DNA from 3 places in the Martinezella sp. CNPSo 3964 genome. Region 1 is predicted to be linked to each of the others. Evidence: riboswitches for the same ligand, from Rfam matches in the RefSeq annotation. Region 1 holds a riboswitch; each other region holds the start of a gene.
The links. A riboswitch is a leader RNA that binds a small molecule or an ion and turns the genes downstream of it on or off. The one in region 1 is predicted to bind cobalamin.
Positions count from the first base shown of each region.

Region 2: another riboswitch for cobalamin. It lies ahead of cobU (bifunctional adenosylcobinamide kinase/adenosylcobinamide-phosphate guanylyltransferase); the one in region 1 lies ahead of nrdH (glutaredoxin-like protein NrdH).
Region 3: another riboswitch for cobalamin. It lies ahead of AC13Q5_RS05490 (aromatic ring-hydroxylating oxygenase subunit alpha); the one in region 1 lies ahead of nrdH (glutaredoxin-like protein NrdH).

Region 1 is NZ_JBXSOW010000010.1:122,024-127,514, reverse strand. Features, by position in the region: gene AC13Q5_RS26790 (LacI family DNA-binding transcriptional regulator) at 1-123, opposite strand, end outside; gene AC13Q5_RS26785 (acyltransferase family protein) at 369-1,514, shown strand; gene AC13Q5_RS26780 (hypothetical protein) at 1,725-2,963, opposite strand; cobalamin riboswitch at 3,125-3,342, shown strand; gene nrdH (glutaredoxin-like protein NrdH) at 3,590-3,811, shown strand; gene nrdI (class Ib ribonucleoside-diphosphate reductase assembly flavoprotein NrdI) at 3,822-4,217, shown strand; gene nrdE (class 1b ribonucleoside-diphosphate reductase subunit alpha) at 4,205-5,491, shown strand, end outside.
Region 2 is NZ_JBXSOW010000017.1:77,108-82,598, forward strand. Features, by position in the region: gene cobN (cobaltochelatase subunit CobN) at 1-1,071, opposite strand, end outside; gene cobW (cobalamin biosynthesis protein CobW) at 1,081-2,130, opposite strand; gene cobU (bifunctional adenosylcobinamide kinase/adenosylcobinamide-phosphate guanylyltransferase) at 2,136-2,660, opposite strand; cobalamin riboswitch at 2,802-3,199, opposite strand; gene AC13Q5_RS32690 (chloride channel protein) at 3,380-5,176, shown strand; gene AC13Q5_RS32695 (cobyric acid synthase) at 5,275-5,491, opposite strand, start outside.
Region 3 is NZ_JBXSOW010000001.1:1,112,905-1,118,395, reverse strand. Features, by position in the region: gene AC13Q5_RS05505 (L-threonylcarbamoyladenylate synthase) at 1-722, opposite strand, end outside; gene AC13Q5_RS05500 (DUF6656 family protein) at 781-1,398, opposite strand; gene AC13Q5_RS05495 (ACT domain-containing protein) at 1,501-1,917, shown strand; cobalamin riboswitch at 2,121-2,324, shown strand; gene AC13Q5_RS05490 (aromatic ring-hydroxylating oxygenase subunit alpha) at 2,422-3,666, shown strand; gene AC13Q5_RS05485 (FAD-binding oxidoreductase) at 3,669-4,757, shown strand; gene AC13Q5_RS05480 (glycoside hydrolase family 25 protein) at 4,884-5,491, opposite strand, start outside.

The sequences.
Region 1 (5,491 bases):
GATGCGCGCCCACGTCTCCGCCGGAATGGACGCCCCGCCACCGCTCAGCACCATGGAAACGGTCGCCTGGGAGACGCCAGCCGCCTTTGCGACATCCTTTTGTGTTGCTCGTCCGTTTGTCATTGTCCACTTGCTTATACGTATTAGTTATACGTATCAATAAAATGCATGTTGCCTGCTGTCAAGCTGGGTCTCGGTGCGCGCAGTTGGTTCGCTTGCTGGTGGAAATGATGTTTTGGGGAGAACCTCTTGGCATGAAGCTGGCAGCTCGCAGCGGAGCGAACGGCTCATTTTCACCGTCTGTTGAAGAGGGGACAGTGACGCCTATGAGCAATCTATTAACGGTTGCAATCTAAGCTCACTAAATCATGGAAAAGATGTCTCGACGACACGATCTGGATTTTGTCAGGGTGGCAGCATTTATGCTGCTGATCATCTACCATGTCAGTCTAATATACAATTCAAGGACCTTTGTCCTGAAGGCACGGGATAGCTCTTCCGCCTTCGATGTGATCCATCTACTGACGCATCCCTGGCGAATGACGCTGCTGTTTTTTATCTCCGGCGCCGTGACGGGTATGTTGCTCGTGAAGCATCCTCCCGGCGCATTGAGGAGTGCGCGGACAAAACAATTACTAGTGCCTTTTCTGGCGGGTATGCTCTTTCTGATCCCACCGCAGATATATGTATTTTTGAATGCCAAGATGGGAGTGCATATCAGCCTCTTGGAGGTCTTTTGGGACTATGTAACCTTGACTCCGGTTTCCTTGCCGGGCGGTGAACAGACCCTGCTCGCCGGCATGCAACATCTTTGGTATCTCGCATATCTGTGGAGTTATACCGTGGTCGTCACGCTCGCCATCGCGGTGTGGCCATCGCTGTTGACCTCTATGGGAGATCGGCTGGCCCCCTGGCTTACCGGCAAATGGGTACTGATAATGCCCGTCTTGCTGTTCATTTTGCTGCGACTCGTCTTGAGACCGATTTTCCCTCCATCACTGGAGTTTTTGGCAGATTGGTACAATCACGCCGTTTATATGGCTGCGTTCCTGATGGGAGCCGTGATGGCAACGCGTGACGATTGTTGGGATGCCATAGTCAGCATGCGGAGGCCGGCATTGATTCTGACGATTGCTTGTGCGCTCGCCTTGGTGTTCCTGTTTCCCACGCTGCCGTCCAGCACTCCGGAGATGTGGCGACTGTGCGCAGGTAGAGTGCTTGGCGGTGCGTTCCAATGGTCGGCAATCGTCGCCGTTCTTGGTTATGCGAGGACTTGGTGCAGATCGGAAAATGTCGTGATCCGTTATCTCAACAGGGCAGTTCTCACCTACTACGTTCTCCACCAGACCGTCATGCTTCTGATCGCCTATGAATTGGACCGCATGGGGCTTTTGTCCGCTGCATCGTTTATTCCGATTGCCGCCGCCACTTTGGCGATCTGCGCTGTGGCTTACGAACTGAAGCTTCGTCTGGAGAGTGCCACGAACGCGATGTTCCGTCCGCACGCTACCTGATATTATGGGCGGGCTTGGCAAGCTGAGTTCTCATCAATCGTCGTCTACTGTTGGGAGCCGGCCGTGCAACCGGCTCCTGTTGCGATGATCTACAGTTAGCGATCGATGGCGTTGCCCTTGAAACATAACGCTCCAAGCAGGCGGCGGTAGTCAGATACTGGCTACCAACCGACGATCTGAAGCGGATCGCAATCTCGGCACCCCAGGCTCTCAGTGCATGGCCCCCGATCCACCTGCCGATATGATCGCAAAAGGCTGCCCCTCGACAGCGATGCTGCGGATTTCCTTTAGAGACCGGCTGTCGACCATACGCACGAGGCCGTGGCGCGGGTCGGTGATGGCAATGAGATCACCGGCAATAGCGAGCCGTGGCCGCGGATCGCGCCAGTGGCCATCCTTGCTGTAGGGCTCGGTAACGGTCTCGGATTTCACGATCGCGCCCTTCACGACGTCGAGAAGATGCAGATTGCCGTCCTCGGTGAGAATATAGGCCTGCTGCGGCTTTGCCGGATCAAGAGCGAAGTCGACGCGACGCGTCGGCAATTCGATCAGCTTGAAGGGCTCGGCTGTGTTGTCGGGATCGATGAGCACGATGTTCTGCTCACCATAATTGCCGAGGAAGAATTGCATGGATGTGCCGCCGAGCAATGTCGAAACCTTGCCTTTCGGCAGGGAGGAGCCATAGGCGAGCATCTCGACCTTCGGACCGCCGATGCCGCCGGGGTGGGCGATGAGAACTCCTTCCTCGCAGCCGAAGGCAACCAAGCGCGCCGACGTCGCCTCGCCGTGCAGGCCCGTGCAACGCTTGACCTCGCCGACCTGTTCCCCTTTGCGATCCAGCACGCGCAAACCGAGTCGCGGCGGCAACTCGCCTTCCTTGACGGGAGCCTCCATGTTCGGCACCGATACGAGGAGGTGGTTGCCCATCGGAACGGCGACGCCGTGATGGGCGGCGATGGTCTGGAATGAGCGAATATCGGGCTTACCTTCGGCAAGGCCGCTCTCCGACAGCAGATCGAATTTGTTGTCGCGATCGTAGAAGATCGCCACATCATTGCCGTGCGTCACCACATGCCCTGGCTTATCGCCCGTAATCGATGTCTGAAGCAGTTTCGGATCGGAAAGTTCGATATCGCGATGCTCGCCGTGGTCGGAGAGGGTGATACCTGTCGCAATAGCGTGGACCACATTCTTTTCACCTTGCACGGCAAAGATGGTGCGACCGGACTGGCTGAGTGACAGGGCGGCATAGCCGTCAACGTCGAACCGACCGATTTCCTTGCCGCTCGTGGCGTCGATTGCGCGGATGATCGGCCGGCTGTGATCGGCGACAAATAACCGCCAGCTTTCCGTCTTGTTTTCGTCGTCTGCAAAGGATGGAAAGGGAAACAGCAAGGCGCAAGCCAGCGATGAGGCCGCAAGGAGGATACCAGATCTCGTGTTCGGCATGAAAAATCCTTTATGTAATAACATTACATAGACAACGTAATAAAGTAACCCTGCGTTTGTCCAGCCCCTCCATGCTCGCCTGAGGCGAGATTGTTGGAGCTTATCAACATCGAAAATGGCTTGAGGCTATCGAAGCAATTGACGTAATTTTAACTGAAGATACTATATATAGTGTTCGAGGTTCTTCTGATTCGCAAGGATTGGAGGCTAAGATGGGAATCCGGTCGGCAAGCATGATGCTTGTCAAGCCGGAGCTGCCCCCGCAACTGTGAGCGGTGAGCATTCGTTTGATGACGTCACTGAGGCGATGAGCCTTGGGAAGGCAGGACGAATGTTGTGACCCGCGAGCCAGGAGACCTGCCTTGAGCATTGACGTCCACGGGCGGGGTGTCCGGCTGGCGAGCGATAGTTCTGCGGCATGATCGCCGCCGTCACTTCCTCGAAGCCCCCGCATCAATAACTTCGGGGTGAAGTGCATGTTCCTGAGTATCCATAGTCGCCCGCGCGAATGACGGCCGCTTAATGCGCCCGGCAGCCGCCTAGGTTTGCCCCATTTTTCACTCCGCCGAGCGGGCACCATCCGATGCCCGAGCGATTTTCTATGCCCATCCATACGAGGATATCTCATGAGCATCACCGTTTATAGCAAGCCCGCCTGTGTGCAATGCACAGCTACGACCCGCGCCCTCGATCGCCAGGGGATCGATTACACCATCATCGACGTATCGGCCGATGCGGCGGCATATGAGCTGGTGCAGGGTCTCGGCTATCGCCAGGTTCCGGTCGTTGTTGCCGGCGAATTGCATTGGGCCGGCTTCCGTCCCGACATGATCAGCGCTCTTGCCTGAGGAGCCGGCGGTGGGGGAGATCGTCTATTTCTCCAGTCGATCGGAGAATACCCATCGCTTCGTTGCCAAGCTTGCTTTGCCGGCCGCTCGTATTCCGCTTGCCGCGGGAGACGAACTTCGCGCGACATCGCCTTACGTCCTCATCGTCCCGACCTATAGCGGTGAAGGCGGCAAGGGGGCCGTACCCAAACAGGTAATCCGCTTCCTCAATGATGCGGGCAACCGTTCGAATATCCGCGGGGTCATCGCCGCGGGCAACAGCAACTTCGGCGCGACCTACGGGATCGCCGGCGACATCATCTCTGCCAAATGCCAGGTGCCGTATCTCTATCGGTTCGAGCTTTTGGGCACTGACGAGGATGTAGCCAATGTCAGACACGGATTGGAACGATTTTGGACACGCTAAGCTCTTCTTTGTCGCCGGATGCGGGCGAAAAACCGCAGGGCACTTTTTCTCATTCCGCGAATGACCGGCCAGCGAAGGCCACGGAAACGGCATCGGATTATCATGCCCTCAACGCGATGCTGAACCTCTATGACGAGCAGGGAAGGATCCAGCTCGACAAGGACCGCATGGCGGCCAAGCAATACTTCCTCCAACACGTCAACCAGAACACGGTCTTTTTCCATAACCTTAGGGAAAAGCTCGATTATCTGGTAACGGAAGGCTATTACGAGCAGGAGGTGCTCGACCAATATTCCTTCAATTTCGTGCGCGATCTCTTCGATCACGCCTATGCGAAGAAGTTCCGCTTCCCGACCTTCCTCGGCGCCTTCAAATATTACACCAGCTATACGCTGAAGACCTTCGACGGAAAGCGTTATCTTGAGCGCTACGAAGACCGTATCTGCATGGTGGCGATGACGCTGGCGGGCGGAAACGAGCAGCTCGCCCGCGATCTGGTCGACGAGATCATCTCCGGCCGTTTCCAGCCGGCAACGCCGACCTTCCTTAATGCCGGCAAGAAGCAGCGCGGCGAGCTGGTCTCCTGCTTCCTGCTGCGCGTCGAAGACAATATGGAATCGATCGGCCGGGCCATCAATTCTGCTCTGCAGCTGTCGAAGCGCGGTGGCGGCGTGGCCCTGTCACTCACGAACATTCGCGAGGCCGGCGCGCCGATCAAGCATATCGAGAACCAGTCGTCGGGCATCATTCCTGTCATGAAGCTGCTGGAAGACTCCTTCTCCTATGCCAACCAGCTTGGCGCGCGGCAAGGGGCGGGCGCCGTCTATCTGAATGCCCACCACCCGGACATCATGCGCTTCCTCGATACCAAGCGCGAAAATGCCGACGAGAAGATCCGTATTAAGACGCTGTCGCTCGGCGTCGTCATTCCGGACATCACCTTCGAGCTGGCGAAGAACAATGAGGATATGTACCTCTTCTCGCCCTACGACGTGGAGCGCGTCTACGGCGTGCCGTTTACAGAGATTTCGGTGACGGAGAAGTATCGCGAGATGGTGGCTGACAGCCGCATCCGCAAGAAGAAGATCAAGGCGCGCGAATTCTTCCAGATCATTGCCGAAATCCAGTTCGAGAGCGGCTACCCCTACATCATGTTCGAAGACACGGTGAACCGCGCCAATCCGGTTGCCGGCCGGATCACCATGAGCAATCTTTGCTCTGAAATCCTGCAGGTCAGCGAAGCCAGCGAATATAGCGACGACCTCTCCTACAAG
Region 2 (5,491 bases), on a different contig from region 1:
TTCGCTGGCGACGATATTGGCCTCAACCCTCTCGTCATAGCGGGCAGCCGCCTTGAAGGACACGGCGCGAGCAAGAACGCGGCCATCTACCTCGGGCAGCGCTACATTCATGCCGAGATCGCGGGCCGAAAGCCCCTGTGAGGACGCCTCCCAGGCTTCTTTCGACGACGCCGAGAAGATGGCCTGCAGAACGACGGCCTCGCCCGTCTCCAGCACCGTCGCTTGACGATCCGCGCCCGGCGCCGAAACCGCAAAGCCGGTGGCATTGATGACCACGCCCGGCTTCAGCTCGGTAAAAACGCTTTCGAGAATGCCGACTGACACTGCATCCTTCAGGCTATAGGCAAAGACCGGCAGCGGCCGCATACCCTCGGCGATAAGCGCCTCTATCATGGCTTCGACAGGCTTCGTCTCACCGCTCTGGACCAGCGCGCGATAGAAGGAAATGGCAACCGTCGGGGGTTCGAATCCTACAGGGATCGCCATCTCGGCTTTGGAAACTCTTCTCCACTCCTCGACGCCGATCACGCCCTTGCCCGGCCACCAGATGCCGGCCTTCATTAGAGGCGCGGCAGGCATAGGCTTCTCGCCACCCAAGAGCATCGCCTCGGCATAGGCAAGAAATGCCCTGGAGTTCGCTTCGCCGCCTTCGATCAGATAGGACCACAGCGCATTGAGGTCATCGAGCGCGACATTGGAAAAAGGCGTCAACCCCGGATCGGGCTTCGAATCTCCCGGCAGCGCCGCAATCATTGCACCCTGGCGCGCCGCACAGGCATGCAGCGCCTCCAGAGCATAGTGGAAATAGCTCGCGCCTCCGAGCGCCCGTACGATGATGAGCTTCGCATGCCGGGCCGTCCTGTCGATATAGGTATCGACGGACATCGGATGCTTGAGGCTCATCAGGCTCGCAAGTCGAAGGGAACGGCCGCCCTCGCCGTACGCTGCGGCAATCGCCGCAAGCTCGGTATCGGCGGCAGACAGAAAGAGGATATCGCCGGGCGACTGCCCGAGATCGATTGCCTCTTCGCCGTCGCTGATCGTTCCCTTCTGTGCCAGGAGGAGATGCATGGATTTCCCTTAGACCAGCGCTTCGATCGCCCTACGCACGACGGTCTCGTCCATCTCGTGCAGGCCGATCACCACAAGCCGTGTCGCGCGCGCTTCGCCCGGCGTCCAGGCGCGGTCGAAATAGGTGTCGATGCGGCTGCCGACGGCCTGCAGCTGCAGGCGCATGGGCTTACCGGGGACATCGACGAAGCCCTTGAGGCGCAGCACGTCATGCTCCGCGATCACGCCCTTCAGCGCATCGATGAATGCGGCCGGGTCGGCAATCGGGCCGAATTCGACGACGAAGCTGTCGAATTCGTCGTGGTCATGCGGCGTGCCATCCTCGTGCTCCAGCTCGTGATGGGATTTGCGGTTGACGATATCGTCTTCGGTGCCGATGCCGAGGCCGAGCAGGACGGCGGCTGGTACGTCGCCGTTCTTCGCCTCGATGATCGTCGGCTTGCGCACCGTGCGCGAGGCGACTTCGGCGCGGACGCGGCCGAGACCATCGACATCGATCAGATCGGTCTTGTTGAGCACGATCAGATCGGCGCAGGTCAGCTGGTCTTCGAAAAGCTCTTCGATCGGGCTTTCGTGATCGAGCGAGTCATCCTCGACACGGCGGGCTTCGACTGCGTCATGATCATCGGCGAAGCGGCCGGCGGCGACGGCGGCGCTATCGACCACGGTGATGACGCCGTCGACGGTAACATGCGTACGAATGTCCGGCCAGTTGAAGGCGGCGACCAATGGCTGCGGCAGAGCAAGGCCGGAGGTTTCGATGACAATGTGATCCGGACGCGCATCGCGCTCCAAAAGCTTCGTCATGGTCGGGATGAAATCGTCGGCGACGGTGCAGCAGATGCAGCCGTTGGTCAGCTCGATGATATCGTCTTCGGTGCAGTTCTCCGCGCCACAGCCCTTGAGTACGTCGCCGTCGACGCCGAGATCGCCGAACTCGTTGATGATCAAAGCGATCTTCTTGCCGCCGGCATTCTGCAGGAGGTTGCGGATCATCGTCGTCTTGCCGGCTCCCAGGAAGCCGGTGATGACGGTGGCGGGAATCTTTTCCTGGTTCATATTCATCAACCCTTCATTTTCAGCGGCAGCCCCGCTGCGATAAAATAAACTTCGGCACTCGCCGCCGCGACCATCTGGTGCAGGCGGCCGGCGTGGTCGCGAAACTCGCGCGCCATGCGATTTTCAGGCACGATTCCAAGGCCGACCTCGTTCGATACGAGAACGAGCCGTGATCGTGCGGTCGGCAGAAAGGCAGTCAGGCCAGCAAACTCCGCGACCATATCCCGCTCGGCCATCATCAGGTTGGTGACCCAGAGCGTCAGGCAGTCGATAAGCACTGCCCGCCCCTCGGCGTCGATGGCGGCGAGCTGCCCGACAAGGTCTATCGGCTCCTCATGCGTCTGCCATTGATCACCGCGGTCAGCGCGATGCTGGGCGATGCGCTCACGCATCTCGTCGTCCCACGCCTGCCCTGTCGCCACATAGTGACGTTCGAGGCCGGCATCCGAAATCAGGGATTCGGCAAATCTGGATTTGCCGGAACGCGCGCCCCCAAGGACGAAGACTGCTCGGGAAATTGAAGACGACATGCCTTATGCCCGCTCCCACGCAAAAGCGGAGGTCGGCAGCCTACAGCTGAAACCGGAAAAAGGGCGTCTACACGCCAAAAACTCATCTTGTGCCACGACAACCTCCGTGCTGGCAGCGGAACTCACGTTCCAGAACAGGCTCTGTGCCCGGCACGCATGGCAGGTCTCCTGGCTCGCGGATAAGGCGCCGCGACGGGGGCAGACCGAAACCGGTCGCCCCCGATCGTGCGCCAGCGGGTCTTTCTCGCCTTCCCAGCATCCATCATGAAAAGGCGGACGATTCGTAGAATGAGAGGCGTCCAGCCCCGGTTGATCATGATGCCACGCCAGTGGCTTTTTCGATTTGCGCCCGCCCCGCCCGGTTCGCCCCATGCGAACCATCGACGAAATAGACTTCAAACCGAACGAAAGACCCTGACCGCTCTACAGTCGCGGGGTCGGCTGTGATGAGAACGCCCGGCTTGGGTCCGTCCCGTCACATTCCCTTTTCATCCCATGCGGCAGATCGCCGCTCAGGAACCATTCGTTATGCCACAATGATTAGGCTTTCACTTAGTTCAAGTCAATCAAGGGCATGGATGCGACCTGCGCCATCCTGATTGCGAAATAGGTTGAAAATTCCCATAAAACCAACGGCTTTTTTGCCGTATTTCTTTGATGTTAGGAGTTTATAGAGGGTCAGCCCTCACATTCTAGCAAAAACGTACCGTTAGCTTCCCATGTTGCAGAAATTCCAACCGCGCCGCCTCGGCGTCTTCTCGGCCTTATTCGATCTTGGTCGGTTCAGGGCATTGCTGCGCCGTGGCGAATTGGGACTTGTTTTCGCTGGCGCGCTGGTGGGAATAGCTTCGGGCTGCGCCGTGACGGCGATGAGTTACATCTCGCGCAAACTTCACAGCGTCATCTATGGCATAACCGACTACGAGCGACTGAGTTCGGCGGCAATGGCGATTCCCGACAAATCGGTATTGTTCATCGCGCCGATCGCCGGCGGCATCATCCTCGGCATCATCCTTTATGTATTGTCGCGCACACGCAAAAAACCGATGGTCGACCCGATCGAAGCCAATGCCCTGCATGGCGGTCGCATGTCGCTCACCGACAGTATCATCGTCGCGGTGCAGAACCTAATCTCGAATGGATTCGGCGCGTCTGTCGGGCTTGAAGCAGGCTACACACAGCTCGCCGCCGGCATCGCCTCGAAATTCGGCTACAAGATGCAGATGCGTCGCGCGGATCTGCGCATGCTCGTCGGCTGCGGCGCTGCCGGCGCTATTGCCGCCGCATTCAATGCGCCGCTCACCGGTGCCTTCTACGCCTTCGAGCTGATCATCGGCAGCTATTCGATCCTCACGTTGACGCCCGTCGTCGTCTCGGCACTGATATCGACGATGATTGCAAGACTGCTTGCCGGCGATGACTTCGCCATCGACATCGATCACTTCGGTGCGATCGTCCCGGCGGACTATCTCCCGGCCATCCTGCTCGGCGCTTTCTGTGCCGGTATAGGCATCCTGATCATGCAGGGCGTTGCCTGGGTCGAGGAACTGGCACGCAAGAGTTCCATCGCGCCGCCCTTCCGGCCCGCACTGGGCGGCCTGGTCGTCGGAACACTGGCGCTGATCTCGCCGCAGGTTCTTTCGGCCGGCCATGGCGCACTGCATCTCAATCTGTCTACGGACGTGACGCCGGGCGCCTTGGTGGGTCTATTCCTGCTGAAATCGCTCGCCTCGGCGATATCGATCGGCTCCGGTTTCAGAGGTGGTCTGTTCTTCGCCTCGCTGTTCATGGGCGCGCTGCTCGGCAAGATCTTCGCCTATTGCGCCCCCTATTTCGATCACGCAACGCTGACGCCGGTCGTCTATGCCGTGGTCGGCATGAGCTCGCTCGCTGTCGCGATCATCGGCGGCCCGCTGACGATGACCTTCTTGGCGCTTGAAATCACCGGGGACTTCCCGATCACCGCTCTCGTGCTGGCCGCCGTCATCACCTCGTCGCTGGTGGTGCGCACCACCTTCGGCTACTCCTTCGCGACATGGCGCTTCCATCTGCGTGGCGAAAGCATCCGCAGCGCCCATGACGTCGGCTGGATCCGCAATCTGACCGTCGCCCGCATGATGCGCCCCGACGTGCATACCGGCAGCATCGACATGAGCATCGAGGAATTCCGCAGGAATTTCCCGATCGGCTCGGCCCAGCGCGTCATCCTCATCGACAAGAACGAGAAATATTCCGGAATGGTCCTCGTGCCCGATGTCTACGCGAGCCCGATCGAAAAAGACGACGAGGAGCACGGACTTGCCGATTTCATTCGCCTGCGCAACGAGTTCCTGCAGCCGCAGATGAACGCCAAGCAAGCCGCCGCGATGTTCGACCAGACCAAGGCCGAAGCGCTCGTCGTGGTCAACGATCTGATCGAACGCAAGGTCATCGGCCTGCTGACGGAGAGCTACACGCTGCGTCGCTACAGCGAGGAGCTCGACCGCCGCCGCCGCGAGGTATCGGGCGAACTCTAGAGCAACTCCAGGAAAAGTGCGCAGCGGTTTTCCGTCCGGAATTGTAAGGAAACCAGGAGCTAGATCAGCTTAGAGCTTCCGTGAAAAGCTGAACCGCTCTAGCGCACGAGACTGTCGAGCCACGCAGGATCGAGTACGCTTTCCAGCTCTGCCGCAACTTCGTCCAACGCCGCATCGACGCTGGCGCGATAGTTCATACGCTCGCTGGAAAGGCCGAAGCTTGCCAGCAGCTTTGCGCGATAGCTGTCGCTGCCGAAAAGACCGTGCAGATATGTGCCCATGATGCGTCCATCCGGCGATACGGCTCCATCGGGC
Region 3 (5,491 bases), on a different contig from region 1:
GCATTCAGCCGCACGGCCGCTCCCGGCGCATAATGCGAAGCCATCATGCCTGGAGCCTCGATTGCAGCCGAAGCTTTCTTCTTGCGCTTCAGCGCCTTGCCGGCCACGCGCTCGATCTCGCTTGCCGCGAGACCGCCTGGCCGCAGCAGGCGCATCTCGCCGTCCTCGACCTTCACGATGGTCGACTCGACGCCGACGACCGAAGCCCCGGCATCGAGAATGAGGCTAATGCGTTCACCGAGATCGTCATGGACATGATCGGCGCTGGTGGCGCTGATCTTGCCTGACGTGTTGGCGCTTGGTGCTGCAAGCGGCCGGTTGAACGCGCGGATCAGATCGCCGGCAAAGCCTTTGGGTACGCGGATGCCGACAGTATCAAGCCCGGCTGTCGCCAGCGGGTGGATGCCGCTATCGGGCTTGAGTGGCAGCACCAATGTCAACGGGCCAGGCCAGAAGGCTTCCGCCAGCTTCCGAGAGGTAGGATCGAAGATCGCATAGCGCTCGGCCATGGCGAGATCGCTCATATGGCAGATCAGCGGATTGAAGCGCGGCCGCCCCTTCGTTTCATAGATGCGGGTAATGGCGGCTGGATTGGTGGCGTCAGCGGCAAGCCCGTAGACCGTCTCCGTCGGTAGACCGATCGGTAGACCCTCGGCAAGGGTTGCCGTCGCGACCTCTATTGCCGTTTGCGGATGTTCGAGAATGTCTATGTGTCGTGCCATGGCCTGCCTGCTTGCAGTTCAGGCCGTTCTTATGCTCTTCGAGTTTTGGGATCAATCGTCAAAGCTGGCGAATGATGTCGCGAAGCTGCTCGTTGCGGGCGCCGAGCAAAAGAACATTACGGATGGCGATCTGCGGATCGTGCGTGTGGAAGAGCACGCCGTTGCCGCGAATGTCGCGATTGATCGTCAGCTTCTTGTCTTCCGCTTGCTTGTCCGGATGGATGGCGACGGCGAAATACATCCGCGAATATTTCAGACTGATGTCTTCGAAGAAATTCTCTTCCTGGCCGATCCGGGCAAAGAAGTTGGCGATGTAGAAAGCCCAGTTCACCTGCTCATATTGCGCGAACTGCGTCCGCGCGGCTGTCACGTGGCAGTAGCCGAGATGCGGCGTGTCCTTCAGCGTGTGATGGAAGATGAGCTTCGGGAAACGGATTGATTTGTGGAAGCTGTTGAGCCGGTCATGTGTCTTTTCACCGGCATCTCTCAGCTTCTGCGCCGTGCGCACCGCTACTTGCTCATGGCTGATATATTCCCGCTCTTCCGCAAGCCAGTGCGACCTGTTGCGGTTGATGCGGCCCGTGCGCAGGAATTCGCTGTAGCCCGTTGTTGATACCGGTGGCGCCGGCTCGGGCTCGGCGGGCTTCCCAGCGTCGAAATATCTGAGTTTGGCCATGCCGGATCTCGCTTTAGACGTCTCTGGACGGCATGGTAGACGGAATAGCTTGAGCCGGGCTTAACCAATTTGAGACGCCGAACCTTGAGGAGACAGACAAACATGCCTGGAATTATCGATCTCAAGCAGCTTCTGTCCGGCATGAAGCCGAATCTCGTTGAAGGCGAATTCGTCTATTGCAGCGTCCCGGCATCGGCACTGGCCGATCATTTGCATCTGGAGCCGATCGGGCTGTTCCGAGAAAAAGAAGGTATAACGTTGATCCTTCCGCAGGAGGCGGCCCACATGGCAGCGCTTGCGGTCATGCCCGCCATGCGCATGATCACGCTCGAAGTCCATTCGTCCCTGGAGGCGGTCGGGCTTACTGCGGCCTTCGCCACGGCCCTTGGAAATGAGGGCATTAGTGCCAATGTCGTCGCTGCCTATTACCACGATCACATCTTCGTTCCGGCTGCCGATGCGGAGCGCGCCATGACTGCGCTGCTGGCGCTTTCCGCCACCCAGGCAGCCCGTCGATAACAGCTCTGTCGCATTCAGAATAAAGCGTCATCATTCGGGTGCGGATGGGCTGCATATCCGCATTTTGGCATGGTCGCATAAGCGATTGAATCATCTTCCTATAATGCCTTTTCGTGGAACCGTCTCGGCGTTCCGTTTCGCCTGTCGTCAATTTCGGAGCCGATGTCGCATTGCAGCGCAGCGGCTGACGGAACCGAGAGCTATGATGCCATCAATCTCAAGGTGCCGTCTGCTAGGGAGACGGAGAATTGGGAAGCCGGTCAAAATCCGGCGCTGCCCCCGCAACGGTGGTGGAGTGAGGCATGGCGAATAAAGCCACTGGGTCGGCCGACCTGGGAAGGTGCCATGGGGTTCTGGAAACAGGGCCGCTCCAGAGCCCGGAAACCAGCCTTGGGCGCATAAGGTTTACTGACCGCGGCGGGTGGTCGGGACATTGCTTTTGGCCGCTCCCAATCGGCCGCGCATGTCCTTTGCCCCCTTCCTGGTACTGCTAAGGATAGGCAAATGGACATCAGCAGCAAAGTTCTGCGGCAATTGAAGAACCACCGGACGGGCTTGAGCCTGGAGCAACCCTTCTATACCGATCCGGATTACTTCAAGCTCGATATGGAGACGATCTACTATCGCGACTGGCTGTTCATCGGCCATGATTGCGAAGTGCCGCGCGCGGGCAATTACTTCACCGTCCAGATCGGCGACTATCCCGTCGTGATCGCCCGCGGCCGCGATCAGGTCATCCGGGCCTTCCATAACAGCTGTCGCCATCGCGGCTCGCGCGTCTGCTCGACCGAGCGCGGCTCCTCGGCGAAGCTTGTCTGCCCCTATCACCAGTGGACCTACGAGCTCGACGGCTCGCTGCTCTTCGCCCGCCAGATGGCCGAGGATTTCGACAAGAGCCAGCATTCGCTGAAGCCGGTTCATTGCGAAAGCGTCGGTGGCTACATCTTCATCTGCCTCGCGCAGAACGCTCCCGATTTCGCGCCGGTTCGCGCCGCGATCGAGCCCTACATGGCGCCGCACCGCATCAGCGAAGCCAAGGTCGCCTTCCAGAGCACCATCATCGAGAAGGGCAACTGGAAGCTCGTCTGGGAAAACAACCGCGAATGCTACCATTGCGCCGCCAATCACCCGGAACTTTGCCGTACTTTCCCGGAAGCGCCGACCGTGACCGGCGTTCAGGGCGCAATGAACGATCCCGTCATCGCCGAGCACTGGCAGCGCTGCGAAGCAGCCGGCCTGCCGAGCGAGTTCAAGATTTCGCCTGACGGACAGTTCCGCGCCGCTCGCATGCCGCTGATCGAAGGTGCGGAAAGCTACACCATGTCCGGCCAGAATGCCGTCAAGCGGCCGCTCTCGTCTGACGTAACGATCAACGGCATCGGCACGATGCTATTGTTCCATTACCCGACGACATGGAACCACATGCTCGGCGACCACGCCATTTCCTTCCGCGTCCTGCCGATCAGCGCTGAGGAAACCGCCGTCACCACCAAGTGGCTCGTTCACAAGGATGCGGTCGAAGGCGTCGACTACAATCTCGAAGAACTGACCCACGTCTGGACCGAAACCAACGATCAGGACCGCCGCATCGTCGAGGAAAATGCCTTTGGCATTCGCTCGCCGGCCTATGAGCCCGGTCCTTATTCGGAAATCCATGAAGGCGGCGTCATGCAGTTCGTCGAATGGTACACGACATTCATGATCAACCGGCTGCAGGGCGACCAGGCCAAGCTGTCGGCGGTTGCCTGAGCATGAACATGGCCGTCTCCCATTCGCATCGACACCTCGACCAAATGCAGCCCTGGAGCGACAGGCAGCATATGCTCGAATGTCTCTCCGTCACGCCCGAGGCGCCCGATGTGATGACCTTCACATTCGGCTCCGACAAGGACAACTGGTTCCGCTATCTGCCGGGCCAGTTCGTGACGCTGGAGCTGCCGACGGCTCCGGAGCCGGTCATGCGCACCTATACGCTCTCCTCGACGCCGTCGCGGCCCTTCTCGGTCGCCGTGACGGTGAAGGCGCAGAAGGACAGTATCGGCACGCGCTGGATGTTCGAGAACCTGAAGCCCGGCATGCGCATCAAGGCTTTCGGCCCGCTCGGCGATTTCAGCCATATCCGCCATCCCGGTGAAAAATACCTCTTCGTCTCCGCCGGCTCCGGCATCACACCGATGATGTCGATGACGCGCTACATGTCCGATATCGCACCGCTGTCTGACATTACTTTCGTCAATTGCTCGCGCAGTCCGACCGATATCATCTTCCGCTCCGAGCTCGAATATCTCGCCCGCTTCATGCCGAACCTCAATCTTGGTCTCATCGTTGAAGGCTGCGGCCGCACCGATCTGTGGTCGGGGCTGAAGGGACGCATCGACAAGGCGAAGATCGGCCTGCTGGCCCCCGATTTCATGGATCGGACGATTTTCTGCTGCGGCCCGGAAGTCTTCATGGACGCCGTCCGCTCCATGCTGGAAGCGCATGGCTTCGACATGTCGCGCTACCATCAGGAAAGCTTTCAGCCCGCCAATGCGGCAACGCCGCTTGCCGAAGTTTCCGACGATGCCTCCGGTGAGGCTGCAACGACGATCCGCTTTACCATGGCAGGCAAGGATGTGGCCTGTGCCGCGGGGCAGACCGTGTTGCAGGTGGCGCGCGGCGCGGGCGTGCGCATCGGCGCGGCCTGCGAATCCGGCCTCTGCGGGACATGCCGGGTGATGAAGCTTTCGGGCGAGGTCGAGATGAGCCACAATGGTGGCATCCTCGATGACGAGATCGACGAGGGCTATATCCTCGCCTGCTGCTCGCGCCCGAAGACGGATGTTCAGATCGAGGCATAGCATCGACTTGAAAGCCGCCTCGCCAAGCTAGAGCAATTCCAGGAAAAGTGCGCAACAGTTTTCCGGGAATTGCTTAAAAACAAAGAGATAGAGCGGTTTCGCGATCCAAAGAAAAGCGGAAACGCTCTAGAAATCCTGATAGTTCAGCTCGTTGATTTCGACCGGCTTCGATTGTGGGGTCGAGGCCGTGACGACTGGGTCGATATCGACCATGAGTGAAATGAGGGTCTGTCGCGGCCCGCTGCACATCTGCGTGAGCGCGATCGTCAGGTCCGGTGCGGGCAGGGGTTTGGCCGGCAGAAGATCGCCCTGCGGCCAGATCCTGGCGAGCTGAACCTTCGTCATCGGCACGACGTTGACGTCGATATCGGTGAGCGTGCCCGGCACCCGATAGGGGCAGCTCTTCTCGGAACAATTGTCCGACGACGCAAACTGCCAGATGGCATAATTGTCCCAGTTGCCGAGCGGGAAGGTGCCTTTCACGTCGGGCTTGTAGCGCGCATACCACAGGGGCAGCCGCGACAGCAGCGGATAGGTGCCGCGATGATCGGCGATATAGCGCGCCGTGTTGTGATTGACGTAGAGAATGGGATAGCGCCCGGTCCTGACCTTGATGTGGGCGACGAAGATCTGCGCATCATCGAGCGACATGAATTGCGTCGCATCCATGCCGTCGATGTCGAGGACCATGAGTTCGTCCGGCTGCGGATCGGCATAGTCGAGAAAATGATTGG